Regions from separate parts of the Yersinia enterocolitica subsp. enterocolitica genome, predicted to be linked through region 3. Evidence: predicted binding sites of a transcription regulator. Region 3 holds the regulator's gene; each other region holds the start of a gene.

Region 1 (5,493 bases), 980 kb from region 3:
AACTGAAGGGGTGACTGTCGAGTTTACCCGTGAAGGTATCCGCAAAATCGCTGAAGCGGCATGGCAGGTTAACGAGCGTACCGAGAACATCGGTGCACGCCGTTTGCATACTGTGCTGGAACGTCTAATGGAGGATATCTCTTATGACGCCAGCGAGAGCAATGGTCAATCCATAACTATTGATGCGGCATATGTCGGTAAGCACCTGGATGAGTTGGTTGCAGATGAAGATCTGAGTCGTTTTATCCTATAATTCGCTTTATAAGCCTTTGCTGGATAAAATGGTTTGCCAATTAAGAGTGGGAGGCGCTGCCTCCCACTCTTATTTTTATCGTATGATCGTTTTGAAGTTTTTAACTCGCCGATATGGGCGGACCAGACTCCTATACAATGAAGCAGAACATGAGCCAATCAACTAATACCCGCTTAACCAGCACCAGCCAGACCCAGGCTTGGCTGGAAAGCCTGCGGCCAAGAACATTGCCACTGGCCTTTGCCTCTATCGTTACCGGTTCAGCGCTGGCTGTCTGGCTCGATAGTTTCAAGCCAGCAGTCGCATTACTCGCCCTATTAACCGCCGGCCTGCTGCAAATTTTGTCCAATCTCGCCAATGATTATGGCGATGCCATCAAGGGCAGTGATACCGAAGAACGTATCGGGCCATTGCGCGGTATGCAAAAAGGGATAATTACACGCCACCAGATGAAAGTCGCGCTAATCATCACTGTGAGTCTGACCGTTATCTCAGGTATCGCACTCATTGCCGTGGCTTGTGAAAAACCCAGCGACGTTTTAGGCTTTTTACTGCTCGGGCTGATGGCGATTGTGGCTGCAATTACCTACACCGTGGGTAGCAAACCCTATGGCTATATGGGGTTAGGTGATATCTCGGTATTAGTATTCTTCGGCTGGCTGAGTGTCGCCGGAACTTACTATCTTCAGGCTGGCCACTTTGACAGTATCGTCATGCTACCGGCTACCGCCTGTGGTTTATTGGCAACAGCCGTTTTGAATATTAATAATTTGCGCGATATCGAAAATGACAAAGCAAATGGCAAAAACACATTGGCAGTGCGTTTAGGCCCGGTTGTTGCACGTTATTACCATGCCCTGCTGATTTTAGCGGCTATTTTCTGCCTGACATTATTCAACATTCTTTATCTGCATAGCTGGGCGGGTTGGATCTTTGTGCTGGCCATTCCCTTGCTAGCCAGACACGCGCTGTTTGTACTGCGTGAGCCAACCGCCGCTGGCATGCGCCCAATGCTCGAACATATGGTCAAAGCCGCGCTACTGACCAATATCCTGTTTGCTATTGGTCTGGTGCTAAGTTAACCCCGCCTCTTTTTTCTCTGGGTTGTGGTCGATAAAATCAGCCCGGAGAAATTTAACAATTGATGATTTTGCCAACAGCTGTCAGAAAGGGATATACTTAGCATCCCAGCCGCAACCAGACGTTAATCCTATGAAATATGATACTTCCGATCTCTGTGATATCTATCATGAAGAGGTAAATGTGGTAGAACCACTGTTCTCCAATTTTGGCGGACGTACTTCATTTGGTGGCAAGATAACCACTGTAAAATGTTTCGAAGATAACGGCTTGTTGTTTGACCTACTCGAAGAAAATGGTCTTGGCCGTGTGTTAGTTGTCGATGGCGGTGGCTCAGTGCGCCGTGCATTAATCAATGCTGAACTTGCTGATTTAGCATTGAAAAACGAGTGGGAAGGAATTGTTGTTTACGGCGCTGTTCGTCAGGTTGATGAACTGGCCGAATTGGATATTGGTATCCAGGCGATGGCCGCAATTCCAGTCGGTGCTGCAGATGAGGGTATTGGTGAAAGCGATATCCGCGTTAATTTTGGTGGGGTGACATTCTTCTCCGGTGACCACTTGTATGCAGACAACACCGGGATCATCTTGTCAGAAGAACCTTTGGATATTGAATAGTATCTAGCTGATTTACATATGATAATTATTAAATAGGGCGATGTTGATATCGCCCTATTTGCACTTCAAACTCAAAGTGGCTCTGTGGCTAGCGGCTTTCAACAACGCGTTGGTGATGCTTTAAGCCAACTGGCACTTAGACTTCTTCCATCTTTCCCAACAGTGCCCGCAGACGATCCTGCCACACATGCTGTTCTTGTTTCAGTTGCTCATTTTCGCGCACTAACGCTTCACGGCCACCAGCCGCTTCCTGAACTTCTTGGGACAGGGTGTTATTTTTCTCTTTCAGCTCTTCAATTTCCATCTGTAACAAAGTGATGGTATCAATCGCCTGCTGAACTTTAACTTCCAATTTCTCAAATACTTCAAATGACATTCTTCGGTCCCCTTATGAGTCGCAAGGCGTACATATCTTGATCGCAGTCGCCATTTTTAACTTCAGTTGCCGCATAAACTGAAGCAACCATCGACAAATGAAACTGCTGTGAATACTTATTTATCGCGCTATATATCCATCAAACGAGTGCAACAAGCACTCTATTTTAGACGTCCCATCGCCCAGGTGACGCCACTTGATAAAAACGATGGTCTTGTAAAGCGCCTCCCTTATAAAGCGATTGTATGTAGCCAATCCCCCCCCTGTCTAGCGCCATGCCGGTACAAACCACACTCTGTTGCAATTTCATGTCAAGAACCATCAGTAAAAACTGAAAAACCTCTATGACCAATCCTGTAAAGTGATACATGCCCTTAACAACTGATGAGAAAAGTACTGGTCTGATCACACTTTCAAAGTCCCTTAATAGCCGTGAATAACGCGAAATCGCTCATTTTTATGACGCACCACACACATTTTGATTTCGCTATTTCTCGTTTGTGCTCGTTAACGATAAATTTACATCACCCCTTTTATTATTCGAAGGGTAAAAATAAGAAATACCCTATAAATCTCTGTCTCTAGGACATCTACTATGAGCCAAACCGCTAGTTCGACCTTGAAGGGCCAATGTATCGCGGAGTTTCTCGGTACTGCTCTACTCATCTTTTTTGGTGTGGGCTGTGTCGCTGCATTAAAGTTGGCTGGGGCCAGTTTTGGGCAGTGGGAAATTAGTATCATTTGGGGCCTGGGTGTTGCCATGGCCATCTATTTAACCGCAGCCATTTCAGGCGCTCATCTTAATCCGGCAGTCACCATTGCATTGTGGTTATTTGCCTGCTTCGATCGCCGTAAAGTTCTCCCTTACATTGTGGCACAAGTTGCCGGTGCATTTTGTGCCGCAGCCTTAGTGTTCGGCCTTTACTACAACCTGTTTATCGATTTTGAACAGACTCATCAGATAGCACGCGGCAGTGTTGAGAGTCTGAATCTGGCCGGTATTTTTTCTACTTATCCCAATCCGCACATTTCTGTTTTCCAGGCATTCCTGGTTGAAACTGTTATTACCGCAATTTTGATGTGTCTGATCCTGGCGCTGACTGATGATGGCAACGGTATTCCGCGCGGCCCATTGGCGCCCCTGCTGATTGGCATTTTGATTGCCGTTATCGGCGGCTCAATGGGGCCATTGACTGGGTTCGCCTTAAACCCAGCACGTGACTTTGGTCCAAAGCTATTTGCTTATTTTGCTGGCTGGGGCGAGGTTGCCTTCACTGGCGGGCGTGACATTCCTTACTTCCTGGTACCCATCTTTGGGCCTATTGTTGGCGCATTGGTAGGTGCATTTGGCTATCGCGCCCTGATTGGTCGCCATTTGCCATGCGATGTCTGTGTCGCTGACGATGAAGAAACCACGGTTACGACCACAGAACGCAAAGCGTAAATAATAGATACTGGAAGAATATACCCACCGTAATTGAAATTGTGGGTATAAACGGCAACTTAAAAGTAGGCTAATTATGACAACTGAAAATACTACTCAAAAGAAATACATTGTCGCGCTTGACCAAGGAACCACCAGTTCCAGAGCAGTGGTGTTGGATCACGATGCCAATATCGTGAGTATCTCTCAGCGCGAATTTGAGCAAATCTACCCAAAAGCAGGATGGGTTGAGCATGACCCAATGGAAATCTGGGCTACCCAAAGCTCAACATTGGTTGAAGTGCTAGCCAAAGCCGGTATCAGTTCTGATGAAATTGCTGGCATCGGTATCACCAACCAACGTGAAACCACCATTGTTTGGGACAAAACAACAGGTAAGCCGGTGTATAACGCCATCGTGTGGCAATGCCGCCGTACTGCCGATATCTGCGAAAAACTGAAAAAAGAAGGGCTGGAAGAGTACATCCGCCACAACACCGGGCTGGTCGTCGACCCTTACTTCTCTGGCACCAAGGTGAAATGGATCCTTGATAACGTAGAAGGCGCGCGTGACCGTGCTGAGCGCGGCGAGTTGCTGTTTGGTACTGTTGACACCTGGCTAGTGTGGAATATGACGCAAGGCCGCGTACACGTAACGGATTACACCAACGCATCACGTACCATGATGTTTAATATCCGCACCAAAGAGTGGGATGAACGTATGCTGAAAGCGCTGAATATCCCGCGCTCAATGCTACCTGAAGTTCGCCCATCCTCAGAAGTTTACGGCCAGACCAACATTGGTGGTAAAGGCGGGACTCGTATTCCTATCGCCGGGATTGCCGGTGACCAGCAAGCCGCGCTGTTCGGCCAGCTTTGTGTCCAACCGGGAATGGCAAAAAACACCTACGGTACCGGCTGCTTCCTGCTAATGAACACTGGCACAGAAGCAGTGCAATCCAATCATGGCCTGCTGACCACCATCGCCTGCGGCCCTCGCGGTGAAGTTAACTATGCACTGGAAGGTGCGGTGTTTATTGGCGGTGCATCCATCCAATGGTTGCGTGATGAGCTGAAGCTTATCAGTGATGCCGATGACTCTGAATACTTCGCCACCAAAGTGAAAGACAGCAACGGCGTGTATGTGGTGCCGGCCTTCACTGGCCTCGGTGCTCCTTATTGGGACCCGTATGCGCGTGGTGCAATCTTTGGCCTGACCCGTGGTGTTAACAGCAACCATATTATCCGTGCAACACTCGAATCTATTGCTTATCAGACTCGTGATGTACTGGATGCCATGCAAGCAGATTCTGGTGAACGCCTGAAATCGCTACGTGTTGATGGTGGTGCAGTTGCCAACAACTTCCTGATGCAGTTCCAGGCCGACATTCTGGGCACCCGCGTTGAGCGCCCAGAGGTACGTGAGAGCACAGCACTGGGTGCCGCATTCCTGGCAGGTTTGGCAACCGGCTTCTGGAATGATTTGGACGAAGTGAAAAGTAAAGCCACCATTGAGCGTGAGTTCCGCCCAGGAATAGAAACCACTGAGCGTGATTTCCGTTACAAAGGCTGGAAGAAAGCGGTGGCCCGCGCCCAAGCATGGGAAGAGCACGAAGAGTAACGGTCCGCCGGCTTTAAGCTAAAAATGTTTTATGCAATCGACGCCCCATCACTCCCCCGATGGGGCGTTTTTATGGTGAAAAAAAACACCACATCAAAAGTCACGCTTGCGGCTTCACGTCA
Region 2 (5,493 bases), 4.2 Mb from region 3:
GGCAGAACAACAAGAAAGTCGGTCATACCGACAGCTATTGGGTTTCTAGCGAGTACACGAAGAACCCCCATGATGTCATATTGGCCGTTCCAGGTGTCACGGCCAGATAGCCCTATTTTTTCATCAAAGACTTCAAGTTAGCGAATGGATTATGGGTGGCAACTCCCTGATCATTCTGTGCATCATCACCAGCAATTACTGTCGAACCATAGAGATCTGCTTCGGTATATTTGGAGTGTTCATGGTCATGGCAAAAAAGGCATAACATCTCCCAATTGCTGCCATCTTCGGGGTTATTACTGTGATCATGGTCGATATGGTGAACGGTCAGTTCGCGCAGATTGGAATAAACGAATTCTCGTGAACATTTACCGCAAACCCACGGAAAAATCTTCAACGCTTTTTCTCTATACCCACTTTCCAACCGCGCGTAGTTCTTCGGTATATATGCCATATCAGCCTTCTATTCTACGAAAAAATAATGGTTCTATTTTAGCGTGAAAGCAGGCAGTAGACTATCTACTATTGGCTATTAATCTTTAGGTCATACACCATCATTAGAGCCAGTCTCTATAGGAAGATATTGAATCAATTATAAAAAAATGTGTCTAGATATTCATGTAGATACGGAGACTTTTTGAGACTTTTGCTGATGATTTAATGAGATAAGTCGTTTTACACTATCACTGAGTTTTTATAGTCACTTTTTTACATTTTTCAGTATAGAGTTATTAGCATAAGGTTATGTGTATCTCGCTAATAGACTTATTTTACGGCAGGCAATATAGCGTGTTTAGCCTGAAATCCTTTGCCGATACAGTTGAGGCGATATGAAAGAATCTGAGGTACTGGCCGAAGTCAGTAATGAAAACCAGACATTAGTAGCCGTGGTGCAACAAGACCAGCGGGTAGTGTATTTCTATATTTATCCGCAAGAGGCGTTTGAAGAGCGTTTTCCTGTTCGCGCTTGTTGGGTGAGGAATTTGGTTGCAGCGCCAATATCGGTTGATAATGTCGCCCTTGAACAAGGTTTAGCACCGCGATTAGCTGCCGAGTTTTGCCGTAATGTGGCCGGTGAAGCTGAACTTGATGCACAGTTTATTTCAATTATCTGGTCAGAAAGTGATGATGGCGCAGCATTATGGTATCAGGGGCAATTACTGGCGATTATTCCCGGTTGGAGTTTATATATTGATCACTCAGTTTGTTACTCAGCCAGTTGTATTAAAGATAACCCACTAACATTACCTCTGGGTTCAGCTTCCACTAATACTCAATATGCTCGTGCTCAAAATACACGTCAATTTTGGCGAACCTGGCAGCAGGAAGAAGGGAATCCTTGGCCTGCATTACAGGCCGAATATATTCAGTGCTATGAACAACATTTCGGCCCTGCGATAAAATATTATGCCATCGATCAAGGTAAGTGGCCGCCTATGGCTATCTCACAACACGAAAAAGAGGGAATATATTATTTTCTGACGTTGGGGGTTAGTATTCGTCCTCAGCCATGGGTTGAAATATTATTCAATGACGATGCGACTAAATACCGGCGTTTCGAAATGGCTATAGCAATTGATAGCCAATTTGTTAATGAGGATAATGCTATTCATATGGCTAGCGCACTGGCCGGTTTTGCTCATGTACCTTGGGGCAAAATAACCTGGCTGGGGGAGGGGCATACCTTGGAGTCAGAAGTTGCCCCTCAAGGGTATGAAGGCTATATTTTATCAGCAAAGTTTTATGACAATGCTGATAGCCTAATATTGCCTCTTCAGCAAGATGACCCGGTTAATATATATTGGGCTAGCCCTGTCTTTGCCAGTGAAAGAGAATTAGCCCATAGTGCACCGAATGGTGGGTATGATTTGCTGAAAAAGCTGCAACAACAGGGAGTTAATCATATTTTTTCACCGCGTGAATCTGTTATTTAATTTCGTCTGAATATGGCAGATTTGATTTGCAGATTTTGTTATTCGGGTCTTAACTTAACAATGACGATAGCAGTTTGAGGCTGTAATGTTAAATTTGTAATGAGTGAAATAGGTAAATCTGCTATCAGTGATTTTTAATTTTATGGAGGTGCTTATGGGCATACTATCTTGGATTATTTTTGGTCTTATCGCCGGTATTTTGGCTAAATGGATTATGCCAGGAGAGGATGGTGGTGGTTTTATTATGACTATAATCCTCGGCGTAGTGGGTGCGCTGGTTGGTGGCTATATCAGTACTTTCTTTGGGATGGGCAAGGTTGATGGCTTTAACTTTGGCAGCTTTGTGGTGGCTGTTATCGGCTCGCTGGTTGTGCTATTTGTCTACCGAAAGTTGAGAAGTTAGAGGCTATTTAAATGCTTTCACAGTAATTTTAAATAATTATTAGCTGCGAAATCAGCATTAATCAAGAAATATAGACTTATCAAAATATAGGAAGGTGGCTAAATTTTTGTCACCTTTCTCTCATAAAACTATCATCAATATGCAATAAAAATATTCGTTAATGGTTCATGATTACAGGCAATCTGAGAGACATGACATGGGCCAGGCGTTACGTAAATTCACTGTGGCTGATTATCCAGCTGCGGTGCCAGAATCACGTAAAAAGGTACTTGCTGTTAAAGGTTTAGTTAAGGTGTATAAGTCACAGCATCGAGTTCTGGATGATATTAATTTTGAGCTTCACGCGGGTGAGTTTGTCGCAATAATTGGCCGTTCTGGTGCCGGTAAATCGACATTATTGCATGTTTTAAATGGTACTATTCCCAGTAGTGCTGGTGAAATTATTAATTACCATGACAATGGTGAGACCCAGAATATCGCTGCTCTGACAACCAAGCAGATGAGAAAGTGGCGAGCCAAATGTGGCATGATTTTTCAAGATTTCTGTTTGGTTCCGCGCCTCGATGTTATGACAAATGTTTTATTAGGCCGCCTCAGTTATACCTCCACACTAAAATCATTTTTTAAAATTTTTGCAGACCAGGATCGCGCCAGGGCAATCGAATTGTTGCAATGGCTTAATATGCTGCCACATGCCTTGCAACGTGCAGAAAACCTCTCGGGTGGGCAAATGCAGCGAGTGGCTATTTGTCGTGCCATGATGCAAAACCCCAAAATATTATTGGCTGATGAGCCCGTTGCTTCTTTGGACCCCAAAAACACCACGCGTATTATGAATACATTGCAGAAAATAAGTGAAGACGATATTGCAGTCGTCGTTAACTTACACTCTGTCGATTTAGTAAAAGAGTATTGTACAAGAGTCATTGGTATTGCTCATGGACGAATCATTTTTGACGGACATCCCTCTATGCTGAATGACACTATTATTCAGGATATATATAGCGATGAATCAACGGAGCTTTTGCATTAATTCCCACTTATCCCTTTATCAGAATAGGTTATTTTAATGAAAAAAGTACTTTGTCTTACCTCATTATTGGCAAGCATGATGGTATTTAATGCCACGGCAGCGGATGCACCAAAAGAAATTAATCTGGGTATTTTGGGCGGACAGAATGCGACACAGCAAATTGGTGATAATATGTGTGTCAAAGAATTCTTGGATAAAGAATTAAACGTTAAAACTAATTTACATAACGCTTCTGACTACTCAGGGGTGATTCAAGGTTTACTTGGTGGGAAGATTGACCTGGTATTAAGTATGTCTCCCTCCTCTTTTGCCTCTGTTTATATTAAAGATCCTAAAGCCGTCGATATCGTGGGTATTGCTATTGATGATACTGACAAGTCGCGCGGTTATCACTCAGTTGTGGTCGTCAAAGCCGATAGCCCTTATCAGAAAATTGAAGATTTAAAGGGCAAAGCATTTGGTTTCGCTGATCCAGACTCAACTTCAGGTTTCTTGATCCCTAATCAAGTCTTTAAACAGAAATTAGGCGGGACAGCCGATAACAAATATAACAATTTCTTCTCTAGCGTGACATTCTCTGGCGGCCATGAGCAGGATATTCTGGGGGTTATTAACGGTCAATTTGACGGTGCGGTTACATGGGCATCAATGATCGGCGATTACAATACCGGTTATACCAGTGGCGCATTTACCCGTATGATTAGGATGGATCATCCAGATTTAATGAAACAGATCCGTATTATCTGGGAATCCCCACTTATTCCTAATGGCCCGATTTTAGTCCGTGGTGCATTGCCACCTGAATTTAAAGCACAACTCGTAGCTGCGGTTAAAAAACTGGATAAAGAAGATCACGCCTGCTTTATCAAAGCAATGGGCGGCAAACAGCATATTGGTGAGACATCACTAAGTGAATATCAAACAATCATTGATATGAAGCGCGAATTAACCAAAGGCGACCGCTAAGTCGGCTCTGCGAATAAAAATAGTTTAGCTCTGGCTTGCTGGAGCTATTTTTTAGGTGGTAGCTAATTTTGAATACGGACTTCAACCATTACTATCAGCGGGTTCGCGCTAAACAGAAACGTGAAACGTTGATTTGGTCATTGACGCTGGTCATTATCTATCTTGGTGCGGGAAGTATTGCTGAGTTTAATTTACATACTGTTTTTATTTCTATTCCGTCTTTTTTTGATTATCTGGTTGAAACTATCCCCGAACTCCATTTGCATAAACTATTGGCGGATGGTCATACGGAAGGCTCGCTGGCTTATTGGGGATATCGTCTGCCAATTCAGTTACCGCTAATCTGGGAAACGCTGCAATTGGCTGTGGCGTCGACAATCTTGTCGGTAATGGTTGCTATTACTCTGGCTTTTTTGGCGGCGAATAATACTCAAAATCCATCCTGGTTGAGATTATCTATCCGGACCTTTGTCGCCTTTTTACGCACGATGCCAGAATTAGCATGGGCAGTGATGTTTGTCATGGCTTTTGGAATTGGGGCGATTCCCGGTTTTTTGGCGCTGGCCTTACACACTATTGGCAGCTTAACCAAGTTGTTTTACGAATCATTGGAAACCGCATCTGATAAACCTGTTCGCGGCCTCGCTGCTTGTGGGGCGGGTAAATTGCAACGGATGCGCTTTGCATTTTGGCCACAAGTAAAACCCATATTTCTTTCTTATAGTTTTATGCGGCTGGAAATTAATTTTCGCCAATCGACTATTTTGGGTTTGGTGGGAGCGGGGGGAATCGGTCAGGAGTTAATGACCTCAATAAAATTGGATCGCTATGATCAGGTGAGTATGACACTACTGCTGATTATTATCGTGGTTTCGCTGTTGGATTACACATCCGGCAAATTACGCAAGCGAGTTGTGGAAGGGGGTTCATAATGCTAAATAATAATCTAACCGCAGAGCAGCTCTTTACACTGAAGCAACAGTATCCGCAGATTTTCTTACAGCAAACACGCTATATCAGATGGGTTACTATCATTGGGGTAGCTATTTTTTTATATTACCTTTTTTTCTTTAAAACCTTTGGCATTCCCTGGCTGGCATTTGTAAATGGTAGCCAGCAAATAAGCCGATATTTTTTGCGCATGTTTGTTTGGCATG
Region 3 (5,493 bases):
AACGTTGGATGCGATGGGATTCCCCGCAACGACGATTTTGCGAAAATACAGCATCAAGCTGAGATAAGGTTAGTTTATCTAGTGGATTATCCTGATGGACAAAAACCACCAATGCATCCACTGCGACAGGGACAGCAAGTGGTGGATAGCCATAACGCTCAGTAAACGCCATGGTTTCAGCCGCTTTCATTGGCCGGCTCATCGGGCCGAGTTGAGCGGCCCCTGCTGCCAGTGCCGCAGGAGCGGTTGAGGAACCTGCCGCCTGTATTTGCAAATTAACGCCGGGGTAATGATGATTGAAATCATCAGCCCATAAAGACATCAAGTTAGCCAAAGTGTCAGAACCGACACTGGAAAGATTACCAGACAGAGTATCTGGCTTTGGCGCATCGACCACTGTGGCCGGCGATACCGCGACAGGGAGTGCCAGGACGCCGCAGCTAAACCCTAGCAGAGCAGGCAACAGCGCTAGTTTTCCCCATCTCATCAGTTTGATATCCATACAGTCTTAGGATTTGACTGCATTCTCGGTTAAAACCGTCGGAACAATCAACCGATTCGGCAAGGTAAAGATAAATCTCGTCCCCAAACCGATTTCACTCATCACATCCAAACGCGCATCGTGATGGCTCAAAGCATGCTTCACAATTGCCAACCCCAAGCCACTACCACCGGTTTGCCTTGAGCGGGCTTTGTCCACCCGATAGAAGCGCTCGGTCAGGCGTGGCACATGTTCAGGGCCAATACCCGGTCCATTGTCACTCACCTGAAATTGCACCCCTTGAGGTGTTTGCTGCCAGCACACCTCAATTTTGGTGCCATCAGGGGTGTGATTGACTGCATTATAAACCAGATTGGAAACCGCACTGCGCAGTTGATCTTCGTTACCGAATACCTTCAATTGCTCATTAATTCGGAAGGTGATCTCATGACGCCCATTACTCAGCGCTTGCACTTCGTGTTGCAGCATTTTCAGCATGCGCGGAATATCGACCTGCTCATTCATATCCACATTAGGTGCAGCTTCAATTCGCGATAACGTCAATAATTGTTTTACCAGCCCATCCATGCGCTTGGTCTGTTCTTGCATCGTCCCTAGCGCTTTATCTCGTAATGGCCCGACCAACTCTTGGTCGTGCATCATTTCCAGATATCCCTGTAACACCGTCAAGGGAGTGCGCAGTTCGTGGCTCACATTGGCAAAGAAATTACGCCGCGCCCCTTCCAACTGACGCATTTGGGTAACATCACGAGCCACCATAAGCAATTGCCCTTCTGAATAAGGCATCACCCGGAACTCAACGTAATAACCATTATTGAGTTGCAGGGTCAATGGGCGGGAAAATTCTTGTTGTTGCAAATATTGACGGAATTCGGGATAACGCAGCAAGTTGAGAATATGTTGGCCGTTATCCTCCGGCCAACGGAAGCCGAGTAATTGCTGAGCCAAACCATTACACCAGAAAATATTGCCATCAATGGTCGTCATAACCACCGCATCAGGTAAAGACTCAGCACCACTGCGAAAGCGTTTGATAAGTAAAGCCAACTCACGACGCCGGCGGCGATTTCGCAGTTGCATCTGGTACAAGCCGTAAAATAAAGGCTCCCAACTCCAACGCCCTGAAGGTGGCGTCATGCTGCGGTCTAACCACAGCCAGTGAGATAATTTGAGTTGGTTATAGAAATTCCACACCAGCGCCGCAATAACCGAGACCAATAATAGCCAGGGAAGGTACCCGATAAAGGCACCTAACAGTAATGCGGGCAGACAAAAAAGAGCCAGCTCTAAAGCCAGCGTTTTCCATGATAAACGTTCTAACACAACGAATTCTCCGGCCCTGAAAACTCAGTAGCGCGTTGAGAAACGGTATCCGGTTCCCCGGACAGTTTGTACCATTCTGTCATGGCCATCAATTTCCAGCGCCTTACGTAGCCGACGAATATGCACGTCAACGGTGCGATCTTCTACATAAACGTTAGTGCCCCAAACATAATTAAGCAACTGTTCACGGCTGTAAACGCGCTCCGGATGAGTCATGAAAAAGTGCAATAATTTAAATTCGGTCGGCCCCATATCCAACGCTTGATCATTGGCCATAACCCGATGTGAGGAGGGATCAAGGCTCAACCCTTGCATTTCAATCACTTCTTCAACCGCCATTGGCGATATCCGGCGCATAACCGCTTTGATACGCGCCACCAGCTCTTTGGGTGAAAAAGGCTTAGTAATATAGTCATCCGCCCCCACTTCCAAACCACGCACTCTGTCTTCTTCTTCGCCACGCGCTGTCAGCATCATCACCGGAATATCTCGGGTCAGAGCTTCACGTTTCATATGTTTAATAAACTGAATACCCGAGCCGCCAGGTAACATCCAGTCCAACAACACTAAATCAGGGTAAGGCTCGGACAAACGAGTGACTGCACTGTCGTAATCCTCGGCTTCTAACGGTTGGTAGCCATTCTGTTCCAACACAAAGCACACCATCTCACGGATTGGTGCTTCATCTTCAACTACCAGTATGCGTCTTGCCATCATCAACCCTGCCAGTAAGTTAGTGGTCACTATTTGATTTCGGAAGTCATTATGCGTCAGTTTTGTGACATTTTTATGAAAAACATCCCCCTCTGGCAAGCAATAAGCATAGTGATAAATTTCATGATAAATGCAAAATGCAGCACTCAAGTTTGCGAGGCGTCTCGGAGATTTCCCTCACAGCCTTTTTTTAGCCGCGACATCCAGCAGGCAGCGTTTATAATCAGCGCCATTATCTTTACATGGCGACCGGCCCGAGCGGGAGATTTATGCGCATTATTCATACCTCTGACTGGCATTTGGGCCAGCATTTCTTTACCAAAAGCCGTGCGGCTGAACATCAGGCATTCCTGCACTGGCTCATAGAACAGATCAAAGAAAATCAGGTAGATGCGCTGATTGTGGCGGGTGATATTTTTGATACCGGCGCCCCACCTAGCTATGCACGTGAGCTATATAACCGTTTCGTGGTTGAACTACAGCCGACGAACTGCCAGTTGGTTGTTCTGGGGGGCAACCATGATTCAGTATCAACGCTGAATGAATCTCGCGGCTTGCTTTCTTATTTGAATACCACAGTCATTTCCTGCGCCAGCAGCAATTTGGATCAACAGGTTATTATTTTGAAAGACCGCCAAAATCATCCTGCGGCGCTGCTGTGCGCGATTCCCTTTTTACGTCCACGAGATCTAGTCACCAGTCAGGCGGGTGAATCCGGTGGTCAGAAACAACTGGCGTTGCAGGAAGCAATTGCTGCCCATTATCAGGCGCTTTATCAGCGAGCCGTCGAGCTGCGTACCGAGTTAGGCCTGCCCTTGCCGATTATTGCTACCGGGCACCTAACTACGGTGGGGGTCACTACCTCAGACTCGGTTCGTGATATTTACATCGGCACATTGGATGCTTTCCCGGCCCACGCTTTCCCCCCGGCAGATTATATTGCTCTGGGCCATATTCATCGTGCTCAGCAAGTAGCAAAAACCGAACATATCCGATATAGCGGTTCGCCAATTGCCCTGAGTTTTGATGAGCTGAGCAAAGAGAAAAGTGTTTATCTGGTGGAGTTTGCCCAGCAGACATTAGCCTCTGTGACCCCAATCTTCATTCCACAATTTCAACCAATGCAATTAATCAAAGGTGACTTAGCGCAAATTGAGCAACAGTTGACTAAATTTGCCGACCACCAAGGGTTACCGGTGTGGCTGGATATCGAAGTTGCCACACAAGATTATCTCACTGATATTCAAAGGCGAATTCAGGCATTAGCCGCAGAACTCCCCGTTGAGGTGGTACTCTTACGCCGCAGCAAAGAGCAGCGTAATAACAGTATTGAGCGGCAGGAAAAGGAAACACTCAATGAACTGAGTGTCACTGATGTATTTGAACGCCGGCTGGCGCTAGAGGCGGATTTAGCCGCACCACGCCAAGAGCGCATGCGACAGATGTTTAATCTGGTGGTTGAAGATATCACGCAAGGTAAAGATACCGCAGAGGAGCAATCTGCATGAGAATTTTAAGTCTACGGCTGAAAAACATTAATTCTCTACAGGGTGAATGGAAGATAGATTTCACCGCCGAACCTTTTGCCAGCAACGGTTTATTCGCGATAACCGGCCCGACTGGGGCAGGGAAAACCACCCTGCTCGATGCCATTTGTCTTGCATTATACCACCAGACCCCGCGGTTGAATGTCACCCCCAGCCAAAACGAACTGATGACTCGCCACACGGCGGAGTCACTGGCTGAAGTCGAGTTTGAGGTAAAAGGAACGCGTTATCGTGCTTTCTGGAGCCAACGGCGCGCTAAAAATAGCTCGGAAGGAAATCTGCAAGCGCCTAAAGTTGAGTTGGCGCTATGCGAAAACGGCAAGATTCTGGCCGATAAAGTGCGCGATAAGCTTGATATGGTTGCCGCAATCACCGGGCTGGATTTTGGCCGATTTACCAAATCGATGATGCTGTCACAGGGGCAATTTGCGGCATTTCTCAATGCTGATGCCAATGATCGCGCGGAATTATTGGAAGAGTTAACCGGCACTGACATCTATGGTCGGTTATCTGAACACGTATTTGAGCAACATAAGCAAGCCAAGATCGCACTAGATGCATTGCATCAACGCGCCAGCGGTATTGAACTGCTAAATGAAGAGCAGCGTGCAGATCTGGCGCAACAATTAGATGTACTCGGTGAACAAGAAAAGCAGCTTGCTTCAGAACAGCGGGTAAATCAAAAGCAAATAAATTGGCTCATCGGATGGCAGCAACAGCAAAAAAATGTGTTGGAATATCAACAGCAGCAGAAAATTATTGAGCAAGAATATCTGCAAGCACAACCCGAACTGCAACGCCTGGCCCGTAGTGAACCAGCAGAAAAGTTACGCCCCCTATTACGCGAGTGTTCCCGTAGCCTACAGGATTTGCAGCAGATACAACTGCGTATCACCACACTGACGCAGCAGCAACAGCAACTTCAAACACAACTGACGCCACTGACTCAGGCGCTGGAGCAAGCCAATCTTGCCCGCCAGCAACACGCAACTAATCAACATGAGCAAGAAACACTGATCGAGCAAAAAGTCGTTCCGCTGGATAACCTTATTGCTCAACAACAGCACTCATTAATGCTACTAGGTACGCAACTGGAACAGTTACGCACCAAAGAACAGCAGAGTAAACAACAGCTTGAACTAAATGAACAACAGTTCAAGCTAGCTTACCAGCGCCTGCAACAACTGACTGAGTACACCCAGCAGTATGCCCACCATCAACACTGGGAAAAAAACCTGCCTTTGTGGCGTGAGCAGTTCCGCCAATTACACATGCAGCAACAACAATCAGTTGAAAGCGAACAGCAGTTGCAACAGCAGGCCATGTTACTGGCGACCTTACAACAGCAAATTGACACACTGAATGAACAAGATAAACAGCAACAAGCTGCATTAGTACAAGCCCACT
Region 4 (5,493 bases), 810 kb from region 3:
ACTGTCTACCAGACCGCGTACAAACCAACGCTGCATCAGAAGGACCACCGCGACCGGTGGAATTAAAGTCAAAATCATTGCTGCCATCACCTGATTCCACTGGGTTGGAGCGCCTGAGCTGGAAATCATGCTTCTGATTCCCGCTACCGCCGTACCCATAGAAGCATCGCTGGTAATCAGGATTGGCCAGAGATATTGGTTCCAACCATAGATAAAAGTGATAACAAACAGCGCTGCCAAATTGGTTTTCGATAGCGGCAAAACGATATCCCAGAAAAAGCGCATAGCGCCCGCCCCATCAATGCGCGCCGCTTCCAATAGCTCATCTGGCAAGGTCATAAAGAACTGGCGGAATAAGAAAGTGGCAGTAGCGGATGCCATCAGCGGCAGAGTCAGACCGGTATAGCTATCTAGCATATTCAGGTTGGCAATCACCTGAATCGTCGGGAAAATTCGCACTTCAACCGGCAGCATTAGGGTGAGGAAAATTAGCCAGAAGAACAGGTTACGTAGCGGGAAGCGGAAATAGACGATGGCATAGGCAGACAGCATCGATACCGTGATTTTGCCGACGGTAATCGCAAATGCCATCACAAAGCTATTAAACAGCATCAAGCCAAAAGGTGCGCTATTATTGCCCACACCAGCATGCCAAATATGGCTGATGTTCTGCCATAAATGCGGGCCAGGAATCAGCGTCATTGGCACCTGGAACACTTGGGTGTCATCCAGAGATGCCGCGACAAAAGCCACATACAGCGGGAACAGAATCAACAGCACGCCGATAATCAGCATGACGTGGCAAAAGATATCCAGCCCACGGCGATTCTCAATCATTGGTAACGCACCTTACGCTCAACAAAGCGGAACTGGATAACCGTCAAACCAATCACCAGCAACATCAGCACAACTGACTGAGCCGCTGAACTGGATAAATCCAACCCGGCAAAACCTTCGCGGTAAATTTTATAAATCAGGGTGGTGGTCGCCTGCATCGGGCCACCGCCTGTTGCGGCATCAATTACCGGGAAAGTATCGAAGAAGGCATAGACCAGATTCACCACCAGTAGGAAGAAGCTCACCGGCGAAATCAACGGCAACACCAAATTGAAGAAGCGGCGCACTGGCCCGGCTCCGTCAATGGCTGCGGCTTCAACTAATGAACGCGGGATAGATTGCAGCGCAGCAAGGAAAAATAAGAAGTTATAACTGATTTGCTTCCACACCGACGCCAATACCACCAGAAACATCGCCTGCCCACTATTTTGGGCGTGATTCCAGTTGTAGCCGAGTGAGGCCAAAAAATGAGTGATCAACCCCAGACCGGGATTGAACAAAAAGATCCACAACACTGCCGCCACGGCAGGGGCTACGGCATAAGGTAAAATCATTAAAGTTTGATAAATACGGCTGCCGCGCAACACGTAATCCACCATCGCCGCCAGAAATAGCGACACCACCAAGCCGATCCCCGCCACCAGCGAGCTGAAAATCAGTGTGGTGTAAAATGAAGCTAAATAATATTCATCGTGAAACAGCGCAATAAAGTTACTCAGCCCAACAAATTCGCTGGAGAGGCCGAATGGGTCGAGCATTTGTACCGAATACCACAGCGCTTCACCGGCAGGCCACAGGAAGAAAACAGCAGTAATAGCCAGTTGCGGTAATACCAGCAGGTAAGGTAACCAACTACAGGAAAAACCGGGACGGGAAGATGACATAAAGTTAACCATTTATCGAACAGGGTGCTAGTTGCTACACAGAGTTATTGGCCTGATGAATATCGCCAGTTTGAGTGCTAAAGCTGCTCACCCAAACTGGCAAATAACCTTATTTGTTGGTTTGCTCGAAACGACGCAGCAACACATCACCTCGAGACACAGCGGTATCTAATGCTTGCTGTGGTGTTTTCTTGCCCGTCCAAACACCTTCCAGCTCTTCATCTACCACCGTGCGAATCTGTGGCATATTGCCCAGACGCAAGCCTTTGGTATATGGCAATGGCGGTTTGTTCAGCATTTGGCGAGTGGCGACATCAGCACCTGGATTCTTGTCATAGAAGCCCTGTTGCTTGGTCAGCTCATACGCAGCGGTGGTGATAGGCAAGTAGCCGGTTTTCTGATGCCATTCAGCAGCAATTTCCGACTGGGTCAGGAATTGTAGGAATTCAGCTACGCCCTTATAAGTATCTTTGTCTTTCCCATCCATCACCCACAGGCTGGCCCCACCAATAATGGCGTTTTGTGGGGCATCCTTGGCATCAGCATCGTAAGGCATCATGCCCACACCGTAATTAAATTTGGCGTAATGGCGAATATCCGCAAGTGATCCGGAAGAGGCAGTGGTAATAGCGCAATCACCGTTATAGAACTTGGCAGTCGATTCATCTTTACGACCAAAATAGGTGAAATCACCTTTCTTGTTCATATCAGACAGCAATTGAATATGTTTAACTTGCAAAGGCTTATTGAATTCCAATACCGCATCGGTGCCATCAAAACCATTATTACGGCTGGCAATTGGCTGACCATGCCAGGCACTGAAGTTTTCAATTTGAATCCACCCCTGCCAGCCGCTGGCATAACCACAACTTGATCCTGCGGCACGTAATTTAGCGGTATCTTCGGCCAATTCTTGCCAGGTTTTAGGCGGTTGATCTGGATTCAAACCCGCTTTTTTGAAGGCATCTTTGTTGTAATACAACACCGGCGTAGAGCTGTTAAATGGCTGAGATAATAAGTGGCCCGTTTTCGCATCAGTGTAATAACCCGCAACCGTCGGGACGAAAACGGATTCATCAAAATTAATATTGGCGTCTTTAAATACCTGGAATACCGGCTTAATCGCCTTACTCGCCATCATGGTGGCGGTGCCAACTTCATAAACCTGCAAAATAGCAGGCGCTTTCCCTGAACGGAAAGCAGCAATGCCCGCCGCCAGACTTTGTTCGTAGTTGCCTTTATAGACCGGCACAATTTTATAATCGCTATGCGACTGGTTAAAGCGATCAGCTAACGAGTTAACTTCTACGCCTAACTCCCCTTCCATCGAGTGCCAGAAAGGAATTTCAGTTACCGCCATCGCATTGGCACTGAATGCCAAAGTCAGCGCAACACAAATCGACGTTTTACGAATAGCATTGTTAAACATATCTGGCCCCTGAATAAATCCGTATGGCCCATCTCAATGAATTTTGCGGATGAGCGAAATAAATCAGTTTTTGTTCGGAAGCAAACATGACACCTTTTCATGACAGAAATATAACTTCCACATGACAGAAAAGTGACAAAACAATGAAAATAGCGGGTCAAATAGGTGTCAGACAGGTTAATCTTTTAAATAACTCTTATTAGTCAATAATGACTATTTATTTCCTTAAAAAACAAACTTATCATAAAAATAATCGCAAAGTTAATTTAACTTAAATATCAACCAATCATTAATAACATTCATTAAGTATAATCATAGATTATTTATCATATTGAATAATAAAATAATTGAAACCAAAAAAAATAGGACTAACTCTTGCTTGAAATAATGCCATTTAAAATGTTAGTGTTCTTTCCGGCTTACTGATGGTGTATTAACGTAACTATTTAACGCCCTCGTTATCATTGCTATATACACATATAAGCCACTCGTATTATTAACTCCTTATCCATTTATGGATAGGGATCTCATATAACACATAATGGACTATCGGATATTTACAATGAAAAAGACACTACTTTCAATTGTTACTATCGCTATATTGGCTAGCAGCAGTGCTAATGCTGCCCCTGTAGAAAAAGATATTGCGATTGAAGCAAAAATTGTTTCTGCAATAAAACTGACCAAGAATAGTGGCCGAGCGCTTGACGCCATCAAGATGACATACGACCCTGTGAAGAATGATGGTCACTTTACTCATACTGAACAGATTAAGTTCACTTCTCTAGGTGGGACTAAAATAAAAGTCTCTCTGAGAGAAGCATTCGCCATGCTGAATAGCAACAACAAGACATTTACTGATTACAAAGTAAATATAGAGGGTAAAGAATTGAAAAATGGCAGTGCTGCCGAAGTTTTTGACCTGACTAATACTGATTTTTCGGGGAGTTTAAACATCTCAGCTAAACAACCCATAGATGCTGTTGATGGAGAAATATATACCGGTGTCCTTAAACTCTCCATTGAAGCTGAAGCTTAAATTTAATTAAGTAAAACATTATAATTTCCTTATAGATAATACATGCAGTCAGGGGTGAACTCTTGGCTGCATGCTATTTTCAACTAAATACTCGTATTAAATTAATGTTACTAACACCATTAATATAAAGGTTTATTTATCGAAAAAGCATGCTGCCATATATATGCAGTAAGAAATAAAATAAAATGGAATGGAATCCTATGAAAACCCCGTCAATAATTGACAAGGCTGTTTTAGTTGCTCTATTACTCACTTCATTTAACTCAGTTGGTTCCGAAGATATTACTATTGAGCACTTAGTTCCGGCGGGTTTTTCTGCTGCCGAGGAACATAATACACTGCAATTACTAGGTATATTAAACGGGAAGACCCTGCCCAGCCCGCTGTTCTTCTCAGAAGAAAAACAACAATTAAGCTTTGATCAACAACAATATCGTGATAATCATATTGATGAATCATCCATTACTTTATTAGCGAGTATCTTACCGCAAATACCTTATTTACAGTGCCAAAATGGCTGCGACTATATCTTATCGAACCATCGAATTACCGTAGATAAAGTTAATCATGTGGTCACAATGACTAATAACAATAACCGTTATCTCATGCCGGTCACCACTTGGGGATTAGTACATAACCAATCTTTTGATCTGCGGTTGGCTACAGAACAGTATCGGGCTGTTTCTGCTCGTGGGCAAGGCTACCTTGGGCTACCCTATCAATCTTTTGCCTTTGCCCATTGGTTTTATAATGCTGCGCGGATAAAGAACAATAACTCATACGCCCATCAATCAGGATACCAGCAACAGACCCAAATAGGCGTTGGCAGTTGGTATCTGCAAAAGAATTTTCAGGCGCACTATTTGCGCGCTGGCCGGCAAAACAATCTGGATAATAGCGCAGGCAGTATTCATACCCTGGTCAATCCGGCCTTAGACCAATTCGTAACACTAGGCAGTCAGAGCTATTTAGCCATTGATAAACCCTCGGCAGGGAGCTTGGTGCTGTACGCCACCAGTGATGGCGATTTTGAAATTTACCGTGATAACCAACTCATCCGCCGTATTCCAGCCCAACTAGGCCGTAACGAAATTGATTACAGCCAACTCCCCGGCGGCTATTACACCGTTGAGATTCGTTTAGTGGATCGCACCGGAAAAGTCATTAATCAGGAAAGCCAAACTATCAGCAATATAGGTACTCAGACTAATAATGGCTGGTTCCTGACCTTGGGCAAAGGTGCAGTGCGTAGTAATAACGCCCCTCATCTGATGCAATTTGGCCGCAGCATGAACCTGAAAAGC

What was found. Region 3 encodes PhoB, which activates phosphate uptake and scavenging genes when phosphate is short. Its sites were predicted from a motif close to CTGTCATAAAACTGNCNNAT; they were not measured.
Region 1: a site for PhoB is predicted at 2,774-2,793, ahead of FGL26_RS16430 (MIP/aquaporin family protein). Genes of this name have one in related genera too.
Region 2: a site for PhoB is predicted at 2,455-2,474, ahead of phnC (phosphonate ABC transporter ATP-binding protein). Genes of this name have one in related genera too.
Region 4: a site for PhoB is predicted at 3,237-3,256, ahead of ugpB (sn-glycerol-3-phosphate ABC transporter substrate-binding protein UgpB). Genes of this name have one in related genera too.

The regions. Positions count from the first base shown of each region.
Region 1 covers NZ_LR590469.1:3,449,839-3,455,331, reverse strand. The annotation lists gene hslU (ATP-dependent protease ATPase subunit HslU) at 1-253, shown strand, start outside; gene FGL26_RS16450 (1,4-dihydroxy-2-naphthoate polyprenyltransferase) at 403-1,335, shown strand; gene rraA (ribonuclease E activity regulator RraA) at 1,466-1,951, shown strand; gene zapB (septal ring assembly protein ZapB) at 2,088-2,327, opposite strand; gene FGL26_RS21705 (hypothetical protein) at 2,494-2,637, opposite strand; gene FGL26_RS16430 (MIP/aquaporin family protein) at 2,923-3,771, shown strand; gene glpK (glycerol kinase GlpK) at 3,848-5,371, shown strand.
Region 2 covers NZ_LR590469.1:225,594-231,086, forward strand. The annotation lists gene FGL26_RS01115 (class IV adenylate cyclase) at 1-49, shown strand, start outside; gene yajD (HNH nuclease YajD) at 113-454, opposite strand; gene FGL26_RS01125 (suppressor of fused domain protein) at 831-1,934, shown strand; gene FGL26_RS01130 (GlsB/YeaQ/YmgE family stress response membrane protein) at 2,089-2,337, shown strand; gene phnC (phosphonate ABC transporter ATP-binding protein) at 2,534-3,370, shown strand; gene phnD (phosphonate ABC transporter substrate-binding protein) at 3,407-4,336, shown strand; gene phnE (phosphonate ABC transporter, permease protein PhnE) at 4,405-5,268, shown strand; gene phnE (phosphonate ABC transporter, permease protein PhnE) at 5,268-5,493, shown strand, end outside.
Region 3 covers NZ_LR590469.1:4,430,736-4,436,228, reverse strand. The annotation lists gene FGL26_RS20795 (PstS family phosphate ABC transporter substrate-binding protein) at 1-487, opposite strand, end outside; gene phoR (phosphate regulon sensor histidine kinase PhoR) at 509-1,825, opposite strand; gene phoB (phosphate response regulator transcription factor PhoB) at 1,850-2,539, opposite strand; gene sbcD (exonuclease subunit SbcD) at 2,809-4,047, shown strand; gene FGL26_RS20775 (AAA family ATPase) at 4,044-5,493, shown strand, end outside.
Region 4 covers NZ_LR590469.1:3,621,407-3,626,899, reverse strand. The annotation lists gene ugpE (sn-glycerol-3-phosphate ABC transporter permease UgpE) at 1-837, opposite strand, end outside; gene ugpA (sn-glycerol-3-phosphate ABC transporter permease UgpA) at 834-1,721, opposite strand; gene ugpB (sn-glycerol-3-phosphate ABC transporter substrate-binding protein UgpB) at 1,831-3,150, opposite strand; gene FGL26_RS17190 (CS1 type fimbrial major subunit) at 3,713-4,189, shown strand; gene FGL26_RS17185 (TcfC E-set like domain-containing protein) at 4,375-5,493, shown strand, end outside.